DNA from 2 places in the Lysinibacillus zambalensis genome. Region 2 is predicted to be linked to the other one. Evidence: riboswitches for the same ligand, from Rfam matches in the RefSeq annotation. Region 2 holds a riboswitch; the other holds the start of a gene.
The links. Region 2 has a riboswitch for thiamine pyrophosphate ahead of thiM (hydroxyethylthiazole kinase). Riboswitches for the same ligand answer to the same signal wherever they lie in the genome.
Positions count from the first base shown of each region.

Region 1: another riboswitch for thiamine pyrophosphate. It lies ahead of thiW (energy coupling factor transporter S component ThiW); the one in region 2 lies ahead of thiM (hydroxyethylthiazole kinase).

Region 1 is NZ_JBEGDG010000003.1:178,329-184,512, forward strand. It holds gene ABNX05_RS06545 (ABC transporter permease) at 1-213, shown strand, start outside; gene ABNX05_RS06550 (ABC transporter permease) at 210-1,007, shown strand; gene ABNX05_RS06555 (ABC transporter substrate-binding protein) at 1,004-2,077, shown strand; gene ABNX05_RS06560 (MFS transporter) at 2,279-3,475, shown strand; TPP riboswitch at 3,542-3,649, shown strand; gene thiW (energy coupling factor transporter S component ThiW) at 3,750-4,247, shown strand; gene ABNX05_RS06570 (VWA domain-containing protein) at 4,458-6,184, opposite strand, start outside.
Region 2 is NZ_JBEGDG010000004.1:125,645-131,828, forward strand. It holds gene ABNX05_RS07725 (alpha/beta-type small acid-soluble spore protein) at 1-202, shown strand, start outside; gene thiE (thiamine phosphate synthase) at 351-983, opposite strand; gene thiD (bifunctional hydroxymethylpyrimidine kinase/phosphomethylpyrimidine kinase) at 973-1,797, opposite strand; gene thiM (hydroxyethylthiazole kinase) at 1,797-2,552, opposite strand; TPP riboswitch at 2,638-2,736, opposite strand; gene mbcS (acyl-CoA synthetase MbcS) at 2,980-4,569, shown strand; gene sppA (signal peptide peptidase SppA) at 4,774-5,787, shown strand; gene ABNX05_RS07755 (RDD family protein) at 5,800-6,184, shown strand, end outside.

The sequences.
Region 1 (6,184 bases), on a different contig from region 2:
GTTGTATTTATTCCTGCATTATCACTCTTCATGATTACTCGTTTAATTGCAGGAAACCGTGTTATTACACTGGGTACAGCTATTGAACAACAATTCCTTGTCACTCAAAACTGGGGAATGGGTTCAACAATTGCTGTTTTCTTAATTTTATTTATGGTCATTATTATGTTAATTACGGGACAGAAAAAGGATAAAGGAGGTCGCGTACGATGAAAAAACTATCTGCTTCAGCAAGAGTATATTTAGCGATTGTTTTTATCGTTTTGTATGCACCTATCTTCTATTTAATTTTCTATTCGTTCAATAGTGGTGGAACGATGAATAGTTTTGAGTCCTTTACGTTAGAACATTATAAAGCTGTTTTTGAGGATTCACGCCTACTCGTCATTCTAATTAATACAGTCATCGTGGCATTACTCTCTGCATTGATTTCTACAATCATCGGAACACTAGGAGCTATTGGTATTGTTACTGTTAAAGATTCAAAAATGCGCAATACACTACTTTCTTTAAACAATGTGTTAATTGTTAGCCCGGATGTCATTATTGGTGCAAGCTTTTTAATTTTATTCACAATGATTGGTATTAAATTAGGCTTTGCTTCTGTCTTATTAGCACATGTAGCGTTCAGTGTTCCAATCGTTGTACTGATGGTTTTACCGAAACTATTAGAAATGAATAAATCATTAATCGACGCTGCATTAGATTTAGGAGCAACGAAAAAAGATGTTATGATGCGTGTTATTTTACCGTATATTAAACCTGGTATTTTTGCAGGGTTCTTCCTTGCCTTAACGTATTCTCTAGATGACTTTGCGGTAACATTTTTCGTAACAGGTAACGGTTTCAGTACATTATCTGTTGAAATTTATTCAATGGCACGTGCCGGTATTTCCTTAACGGTTAATGCTATTTCTGGTTTAGTATTCTTTGTAACGGTTATAGTCGTAGTTGGCTATTACTTCATCACAAGCCGCGCTAATAAAAGAACGGGGGGAACTCAATGAAGCAATTAATTCAAGCTACAATCGCAATACTTGTCGTTTCCGCCCTTTTATTCTATGCTGCTGACGCCCTAAGTGCGGGCGGTGGGAAAAGTGGTAAAGATACGTTAACAATCTTTAACTGGGGAGAATATATTGACCCTGATTTGCTGAAACAATTTGAAAAAGAAACAGGCATTCATGTTATCTATGAGACGTTTGATTCAAATGAAGCAATGATGACAAAAATTCAACAAGGTGGTACAGCTTACGATATTGCAGTACCTTCTGAATATATGATTGAAAAAATGAAGGAAGAAAACTTACTTGTTCCTTTAGATAAAACGAAAATCCCTAATTTTAAAAATATCGATCCGTATTTTTTAGATTTACCATTTGATGACGACAATAAATATTCTGTTCCATATTTCTGGGGAACAGTTGGCGTTGTCTATAATCCAAAGCTCGTTGGAAATCTTGACTTCTCTTCTTGGGAGGACTTATGGGATCCTTCATTAAAGCGTAAAGTATTTTTAGTAGACGGTGCACGTGAAGTGATTGGTATGGGCTTAAACAGCCTTGGCTACTCGCTCAACTCTTTAAATAACGAGGAGCTACGTACGGCTACGGATAAACTAATCACATTAGCGCCAAATGTAAAAGCCATTATCGGCGATGAAATTACACCGCTGATGGTTAATAAAGAAGCGGCCGTGGCACTCACTTGGTCTGGTCAAGCAGCTGACATGTTGTCAGAAAATGAAGATTTAGACTTTGCTGTACCGAAGGAAGGCTCAAACTTATGGTTTGACAATATGGTCATCCCAAAAACGTCAAAAAATCTAGATGGTGCACATGCGTTCATTAATTTCATGCTAAAAGCTGAATCAGGTGCTAAAAACGCTGATTATGTAGGCTACTCTTCCCCTAATATTGCAGCGATGAAGTTAATGGATAAGGAAGTTGTATCTGATAAGCGATTCTATCCTTCTGAAGAACAACGTAAAACATTAGAAGTTTATAAAAACTTAGGCCCTGATTATTTGGGTAAATACAATGAGCTGTTTTTAGAATTTAAAATGAGTATTCGATAAACTTAAGCTGTTCTCACATTACGTTGAGAATAGCTTTTTTGTTTATCTGGAAGAGAATCCCAAGGGAAGACTGGTGCAGAAACTTGTTTTAATAATTAGAATCCCCATAAATAAGTCTCTTATTTCAGACTTATAGTCAATAGTAAACGTACAAGCCTTGTGGTAGACTGTAATATATTTGAATAAAGAAAGGGGTATTCGATGACCCAGCAGAAGTCTAATAAGGCGGCTTTATATATTTTAATGTTTAATATGTTTATCGCAATGGGGAGTATCGGAATTATTATTCCTGTCATGCCTGAGTATTTACAACTATTTGGTGCTGCAGGACAAGTACTTGGCATGTTGATTGCAACGTTCGCCTTAGCACAATTTGTTTTTTCTCCAATTGCTGGGAATCTTTCCGATCAATACGGTCGTAAAAATCTCATTATTTTCGGTCTTATAGTTACAGGCCTTGCACAAATTGGTTTCGGGCTATCTACAGATGTGTGGATGCTCTTCTTGGCACGCTTTTTAGGTGGCCTTGGATCTGCATTTGTCGCACCTCCTATAATGGCATTTGTGGCTGACGTCACAACGTACGAGGAACGCGGAAAAGGTATGGGGATGATAGGGGCAGCAATGTCCTTTGGTTTTATGATCGGACCAGGTATCGGTGGATTCCTCTCAAAAGTTAGTTTACACTTTCCATTTTATACTGCTGGATTTGCAGCTATCTTAGCAGCTATTTTATCGTTCTTTTTATTACCTGCTACAAAACCGAACACAGCGAAAAAAGCGCAGAAGCAGGATAATCTTGTAAAGCAGATGGCCCGTTCAGTCCAAATGCCTTATTTTGTCATGCTAATTATCATGCTTGTATTCTCTTTCGGAATTGCTAACTTCCAAACAACATTATCATTATTTGTTACAGAAAAGTTTAATTATACACCTACTGATATCGCCATTATATTAGTAATGGGCGGCGCTTTTGGTGTTGTTGTACAGATGTTTGTTATTACACCGCTGTTTAATCGCTTCGGCGAAATGAAAGTAGTGTTAGTCAATTTATTTATTGCAGCCGTTTCGATTTTCTTAATATTATTCGCATCCGGGTTTGCACTTATTTTAATTGTAGCGACAATCTTCTCTACAGCTACGACATTGATTCGCCCAGCTGTCAACACACTGATTTCAAAGCTTGCTGAAAATGAACAAGGCTATGCAGCTGGTCTGAATAATGCGTATATGAGTCTTGGTAATATGATTGGTCCAGCTTTAGCAGGTATGTTATTCGATTGGAATATGAACAGTCCTTATATTTTCGGGTCTATTATTTTAATGGCTTGCTTCTTCCTTGCCCTTATTTGGACAATGAAAAAAGCACCACACCTTATGCACCCTGATTCAAATTAGTCTGAAAAGTTATTGACTATTTTTAGTAGTGTGCTACATTATTAGGAGAAAAACTAACAATTAAATGTTTACCACTAGGGGAGTCTTTAAAAGGCTGAGACGTATATTGTCATATACGGACCCTTTGAACCTGATCTAGTTCACACTAGCGGAGGGAAGTGGCGACACTTGCTTTTTGCTATTTTAAATGCAAGGCCGCTTCCTAATGCTTTTAGGGAGCGGCTTTTTTCTAGTTAATTAGCGATTCACAAAATACTAAATAGGAGTGGAAATTATGTCAATTCGAAAATTAACAATCATGGCCTTATTAGTAGCAATTGCCGTAGCAGGTTCTACCTTCGTTTCAATACCAACAGGCATTGCGCGTGCCTACCCTGTACAGCATGCCATTAATGTAATTGGCGCGATCATTCTTGGACCAGTGCCAACTGTTATGGTCGCCTTTATCACAGCCATTATTCGTATTTTAACAGGCACAGGCTCATTATTAGCTATACCCGGCAGTGTTATTGGTGCTTTATGTGCAGCTCTTGCCTATAAATACAGCGGCAAACAATGGCTCGCAGGTATCGGTGAAATGTTTGGAACAGGTATAATTGCCTCACTCATTGCCGCACCTTACGCACATTTATTAATGGGGACATCTGTAGCTTCTTTATTTTTTATGCCAGCCTTTTTAACTTCAAGTACTATTGGTGCTGTATTAGGCATTGTCATTGCTAGCAATTTACGTAAAACTGTATTTGTAACTAACCTTAATACTCTTTTATAATTCATAAATCCTTTTTGAAGGGATGAGTGATTTATCGGAATATTTTTGAAAATACAGTATATCTGACCGCACTAATAGTTTGCAGGAATTCTATATTCCCTATTTTAACCACCTACTTTGTAAATGTCATCCAACTATTGATGATAGCCTTGGAATGACAAAAAACGATGGCTCATTGCTATAAAGCGTTGAACCATCGTTTTTTAATTGCTAATGTCGATTTTTCATGCCCTTTAATAGCTGGGCAACATTTGTGTCCTCTGCCTGTATTGGTTTTTCCTCTACACGCTGATCTTTTTTCTTCGGTCTTGTTAGGAAACCCCAACCAAAGCGTCTAATGGTAATATCAATGAAGAATAGTAGCATCCCTGCTAATAAAAGCCATGTTGCGATATTTTGGCGTTCCGCTCCTTTTTTAGTAAATTCACGGAATACTTCGCTCGGTTCTTTCAAAACAGAGCCGCCTGTTTGCTTTGTTAATTCTTTGACTAGCTTATCGTTCACTGGACGTAATTCATATTCAGCACTATAAGGTACACTTAAACCAGCCTGGTAAATAGCTTGCTCTTCATCGGCAATGCGGAAAAAGATGAGTCCTGGTTCTGCTTGCACGACTGCTCGAACTTGTGATGCCGAAATTGCCTCAAGCTGTGTTTCAAGTTCCTCACCCGCTTCATTGACAGCAACAATATCTAAAAATGCCGCTTCATTTGTTGGGTCAGTAATGACAAAGGAGCCGTCCGATTCTAGACGTACATCGTAGGCAACATCGTTATAGCTTGGTAGCATTTTAGAAATAAGCGTTTGCCAAAATGCACCCCAATTTTGCCACCTTGCCCAGTCTCCCGTCCATTTTCCTGTCGAATCAGACGTAAAGGCATAAGTTTTGCCAAGGCCATATTGCCATTCTGCAAGTACGGGATCTTCCTTCTCACTTTTTGCAATAATAGTGGCCCCCTGCTTTGCTGTCGTACCTATATAAGCATTCATTTTAGGTACCCCATTTGCAAATAACGTATTCCAGCCAGAGGCATTAAATATAGTTGGGTAGAATGGATTATCTTCAATATAGGTGCGTGAAATCATGGCAGTTTCACGAGATAAAATAGAAGGAATCGTCTGCTCATCAACAACATCGTAAAAACGCCCACTCCCCATCTCACTGAGTGCTTCAAGTAAGTTAGCATCTGCATCTTGACCAATTGCAACTGTTGAAAGAGTCGTGCCATTTTCTTTTCCATGTGCAATTAAGTCTTCATAGTTGCCCGACTGTGACTGTCCATCCGTTAATAAAATAATATGCTTACGCTGTAGTTTTAAATCTGCTAGATTTTCATAAGCTTTAGCAAGTGAACCATATATTTCAGTACCCCCGCCTGGCGTTACAGATAAAATCGTATCTACAGCTTCTTCCTTATTGCCAAGTGGCCCTGTCTCGATAATTTCCCAAGGTCGGTCATCAAAGGCAATAAACCCGAGCGTATCCTCATCTCGTAGCATTTCAACTGAACGAGCAGCAGCCTCCTTAGCAAGCTCTAGCTTTGCTCCAGACATACTTCCAGAACGGTCAAGTACGATTGCCAACCCTAATGATGGTAATTGCTCCTTACCTTTAATCTCCATTTCAACAGGTAGTAAAGTTTCGATTGGTGTTTTAAAATAACCGCCTAAGCCAAAGCTATTTTCGCCACCAACCATTGTAAAACCGACGCCAAAATTTTTCACTGCTTGCTCAATGACATTCATTTTTGCCTCACCGACTAAATGTCCTGGCACATTATCAAAAATGATTGCATTGTATTGTAAATAACTAGAAAGCTCATTTGGTAAACTTTTAGTATCTACAACATCGTAGGAAATGGATTGATTGCCAAGTGCCGCTGCAATTGGTGATGGTGTTTCATAACCATTAACAATTAGTAAATGTGGTTCACTTT
Region 2 (6,184 bases):
CAACCGCAGTTCAAATCAACTTGCTGTACCTGGTGTAGAGCGCGCACTTGATCAAATGAAATACGAAATTGCACAAGAATTTGGTGTTCAATTAGGAGCTGACGCTTCAGCTCGTGCTAACGGTTCCGTTGGCGGTGAAATCACTAAACGTCTTGTACAAATGGCAGAATCTCAATTAAAAGGTATGCCGAACAACCAATAATTGCTTAATTAGCAATTATTAAAATTAAAACCAGTGACCGTAAAAGGCACTGGTTTTAGTTTGTTTAAAATGTTTATTTTTTATCCCGTATTAAAGGGGCGTAATTAAAAATCCGGATTGAAAGACACCCACTGATTAAAGTTTCACTTTATCCTACAAATGCTTTAAATGTAGAGACTGTATTCGGAATATCCTCACTTTCGCAAATTGCGGAAATAACTGCTATTCCATCTGCACCTGCTTTAAATACCGTATGTGCATTCGAGCAGTTTATGCCTCCAATTGCAACGATAGGCAGCTCTGGATATTGTCTGCGAACTTGTTGTAAAAATTCAGTTCCACTAGGCGGTTTGGCATCACTTTTAGAAGTAGTTGAAAAAATAGGACCAATACCTACATAGTCAGCACCATATTGTAAAGCAGTTTTTAATTCCGCTTGAGAATGAACAGAAACACCTAGTAGTATGTTGCCAATTTTTTCACGTACCATTGACACAGGAAAATCTTCTTGGCCAATATGAACGCCATCTGCTCTAAGTTTTATAGCGAGCTCTACATCATCATTAATAATAAACGGAACATGATACTGTTGACAGAGCTTTTGACATTTACGAGCAAAATTTTCATAGGCTTGTCCAGTAAGGGGATTTGTCCCTTTTTCACGGTATTGAAACATAGTAATTCCGGATTGGAGAGCTTTCTCTAATACGGTTAGTGGCTCCTGATTGAAAACATTACCTGTACCCATAATAAAATATAGCTGTAAATCGTCACGTTTCATGAATGATCACCTCACAGGAATCCTTATACTGTTGATAAGCAAAATGATTTGTTGGACCATGGCCATTCCCAATAGATAAATCATGAGTTATTGCTAATTGAATAAATTTTTTAGCTTCCTCAATTGCCATTTCTATAGGTAGCCCAAGACCAAGAAAAGCAGTTAATGCAGCGGAAAATGTACAGCCTGTACCATGCGTGTTTTTTGTTGCAATACGAGTAGATTGCATAGAAAATGATCGACCATCTTGAAAAAATACATAATCAGTAGCATAACATTTATCCTCTAAATGACCGCCCTTCATAACGACGCATTGAACGCCTGTCTGTAATAAGATCTGGGCTACTTCGTTAATATCTGCTATAGAATTAATTTTTCTTCCGGAAAGGGTTTCGGCCTCAGGAATGTTTGGCGTTACAATTGTTGCTAAAGGTAGCAAATAATTTCGTAATGCCTCAATTGCTTCTTGCTGTAATAAACTCTCGCCACCTTTTGCGATCATAACAGGATCTACAATAAGTGGAATATTTACTTCGGCTAAAATATGTGCAATTGATTGGATGATTTCGGAGGAAAACAACATTCCTGTTTTAATAGCACTAATTGAAAAATCCTCGATTAGCGCTTTCAGTTGTTTTTCAACAAAACTCACTTCAATTGGTAAAACATCCGATACACCCAAAGTATTCTGGGCCGTTAAAGCTGTAATGACAGACGTTCCGAATACTTTTAATTCCTGGAATGTTTTTAAATCAGCTTGTATACCTGCACCGCCGCCACTATCTGAACCGGCAATTGTCGTTACAATATGCATTATTCTTCACCTTCCTTTGAAAGGCGATGTAGTTCATTCAATACAGCAATTTGAAAATCGCCAATGAATCGAGTAGAAGAAGCGGCTTTTTCTGCTAATTTTTTATAAAGCGATAATGTTTCTAGTAATTGGTCAAACGGTTGAGCTCCTGCGGTGAAGGAGGCACAACATAGTGCACTCAATAAGCAACCAGTTCCAGTAACTTCTGTCATTTGCGAATTTCCACCCGTAACCCATTGCTGATGTTTGCCATCAGTAATAAAATCCTTTTCACCGGTCACAATAACAATACAATTGTAAAGTTGGGCTATTTTCTGTGCCTCTAGTTCTATAGAAATTGAACCACTACCACTATCTACTCCTTTTTGTTGCCAGTCTACATTGGCAATTGCTGCAAGTTCTCCGATATTACATCGAATTGCCGCAAATTTAATTTCCTCCAAAAATTGCTGTACTGTTTGTTTCCGGTAAGTCGTTGCACCTGCTGCAACAGGATCTAAAACAACCGGAATGCCAAGAACATTTGCTTTTTTTCCTGCAAGTAACATGGATTCTTTCATTCGCTCATTAAGGGTCCCGATATTGATCAATAAGCCTGAGGCGATTGTGACCATTTCTTCAACTTCATGACCGTCATCAGCCATGACTGGTGAAGCGCCTATTGCTAATAAGCCATTTGCTTGGAAATTAGCAACAACATAATTCGTCATGCAATGAATAAGTGGATTTTGTTTACGAATCGTTTGGAATATCAATTTAAGTCCTCCTCGTTGGATGGACGTAAGCGTGCAAAAAAGGCTCTTTTCGTGCAAAAAACACGTAAAAGAGCCTTTCATCAGTAAGTCGATGTGAATTGCTCCCTACGTCAGTATTAACTAACAGGTTCAAAGGGTCAGGTTTTACCTTCTCAACTCTAAATGAGTCCCCCTGCAATTATGCTTTTAGTTGACCAAAATGTACCATATTATTCATTCGCGTTCAATAGGGAGTTTTTTATTTTCATTCAGCAATTCTGTGCGAAAGCGACGATTACGTCAAGTTGGAATGGATAGAAGTAATACGTGACTGATGCCATATAGCGGGGCATGATAGTTGTCACGACTTTAATGAATTAGAGTGAATTCCATTGAAAATGATAAAAATTGAGTTTTATAATGGGCATAACAAAAGGGGGCAATTGCCATGAAACGAGAAGATTTAATCGCACCAGAATGGTATAACATTTCAGAGGAAATTGAAAAGTATGCACAGGATCCTACCAAAAATGCATTATTAATTTATAGCGAAGACGAGGAAATTCAGTACGTATCATATACAACTTTACTTGAAAAGGCGAATCAGGCAGCACATGTATTTACCTCCCAAGGTTTAAAAAAAGGCGATGTTATTTTAGTCATGGTACCGAGATCAGTGGAAGCATATATCGTATATATTGCAGCTTTGAAGGTAGGGTTAACGATTATTCCTAGTTCAGAAATGCTGAGAACTAAAGATATTGAATATCGAATCAATCATGCCGATGCAAAAGGAGTTGTTGCATTTGAGCCTTATATTGAACAATTTGATAATGTGGGAAATTTACAAGCAATAAAGCAATTTGTCATTGGTCATGCACATGAGCCTTGGCAGCCGTTGCTTGAAAAAATGCAAGGCCAACCAACATCTTATATAAGCTCTACTCCAACTAAGAGTACAGACATTGCATTTTTAGCATATACAAGTGGTACAACAGGCAATCCAAAGGCAGTGGTACATACACATAGCTGGGGTTACGCACACTTGCGAACTACTGCGCCAAATTGGTTAGGTGTTCAAGAGGGTGACATTGTTTGGGCAACAGCAGCTCCAGGCTGGCAAAAGTGGATTTGGAGTCCGTTCCTCGCTACTTTAGGAAGTGGTGCAACAGCATTTGTATACAAAGGTCACTTTGATGCGGCAACTTACTTTGCACTGATTGAAAAATTCAATATTAATATTTTATGTTGCACACCAACCGAATATCGATTTATGGCGAGTCTAGAAAATTTACAAGATTTTAATGTAAGTACAATACATCAGGCTGTGTCAGCAGGTGAACCTTTAAATAGTGAAGTGATAAAAGTATTTTCCGAAGTTTATAATTTACAAGTACGAGATGGCTATGGACAAACAGAGAATACATTACTTGTTGGTACAATGGTAGGGATGGAGTCTAGAATGGGATCAATGGGCAAACCTACTCCGGGTAATACTGTTGAAATTATAAATGATATTGGAAATCCTGTTGCGGTTGGGGAAGTTGGAGATATTGCTGTACACTGCGAAACACCCGCGTTATTTAAAAAATATTTAAACGATCCAGAGCGAACAAATTTACAATTTAGAGGCGATTGGTATATTACCGGAGATCGTGCATACAAAGATAATGACGGTTATTTTTGGTTTGAAGGACGTGGGGATGATGTCATTATTTCTTCTGGGTATACGATTGGTCCATTTGAGGTAGAAGATGCGTTGTTAAAGCATCCGGCTGTGAAAGAAACTGCCGTTGTTGCAAGTCCAGATAAGATTCGTGGAAATATCGTGAAGGCGTTTGTTGTGCTCTGTGAAGGAGAAGTTGGTAATGAAACACTTATAAAAAAACTGCAAAGCCATGTAAAAACTTTAACAGCCCCATATAAATATCCTCGTGCAATTGAATTTGTTACTGAGCTGCCAAAGACTTCATCAGGCAAAATTCGTCGTGTCGAATTACGAGAGCAAGAAAAAATCCATTCTATCACTCATCATTAATTTCCTAGGAAATAATGTCGAAAATCAAAGTTCCTGCTTTTTTATGAACTTTGATTTTTTTTATAATATTAGGTAATGTATTATAGGTTGAATAAGTTAAAGCTTTTGCAAAGTGTTGGAGATCAACTTCGTGTTAAGGCGATAAGCCATATTATTGCAATAAGTATGAAACAAATTAGGATATTCATGAGGAGGCAGAAAAATATGAATGGTAAAAGGTGGGCTGCTTTAATAATTGCAGGTGTGCTTTTAGTATTTTCATTAGGAATGAACACTATTTTTGCAATATTTAAATCAGATTTCTTTAGCAGTTTTGATAGCTTGGTTGCTGGAGACGACTTGACGGTATTAGAAGAGGTAAAAGAAAGCGGCAATATGGATAAACGTATTGCATACTTAAAGGTTGATGGTACGATTCAAGATGTTGGATCAAGCACATTATGGCAACCAATTTCTTATGATCATCAATTTTTCTTAAATCAATTAGATAATATTTTATATGATGAGACTGTGGAAGGTATCGTCTTAAGTGTTAATACACCAGGTGGCGGTGTCAAGGAATCAGCAGAAATATATAAAAAGCTGTTGAAAATTAAAGAAGAGCGACAAATTCCAATCTATGTATCTATGGATTCGATGGCAGCTTCAGGTGGTTATTACATTTCAGCACCTGCAGATAAAATTTTTGCGCAACGCGATACAATTACAGGTTCGATTGGTGTCATTATGCAATCTATTAATTATCAGGCGTTAGCAGAAAAAGTTGGTGTGAAATATGAAACGTTTAAATCTGGTGAACATAAGGATATGCTTAGTCCAATGCGTGAAGTGACACCGGAAGAGCGTGCTATGATGCAAGACATGATTAATGAAACGTATCAAGAATTCGTTAGTATTGTTGCAAATGGACGTAATATGTCTGAACCAGATGTGAAAAAAGTGGCCGATGGTCGAATTCTTAGTGGTAAGAAGGCCCTTGAAGCAGGGTTAGTTGATGAGATTGGTGATGAGGAAGCAACAATTACTGCATTGCGTAAAGACTTTGGTTTAGAGGACGCAGAATTATTCGAGTATACATATGATGTGGGTGGCTGGCAATCATATGTTGGGATGAAAATTGGATCCATATTTGGTCCATCAGCAGAGGAAAAAATGCTGATGAAAATTATGGCGGACTATAAAGCACCTAAAATGATGTACTTATATGGCGAATACTAAGGAGGGAGTACAATGACAAACAATGAGATTGTTATGCAAGGGTCACCCTCTATGGAGAATGCTCACCTAATGGATGAGCCAATTACGAATAAGATTTATGCATTAAAAACGGCAGGCTTTTGGATACGTTTTTGGGCATTTTTAATAGATGGATTAATAATTTCAGCAGTAGGTGGGATTCTCGTTAACCCAATTTTTTATTTAATGGATTGGTCATTATCTGAAACAGTGTGGTATACACCAATTTCGATTATATCCGCTATTCTCTATTACAGTTATTTCGTATTAATGACGAGATTTTTTGGGCAAACATTAGGGAAAATGATATTTGGATTACGTGTTATTTCATTAAAACATGAGAATCTGACTTGGTCAGATGTATTATTCCGTGATTGGA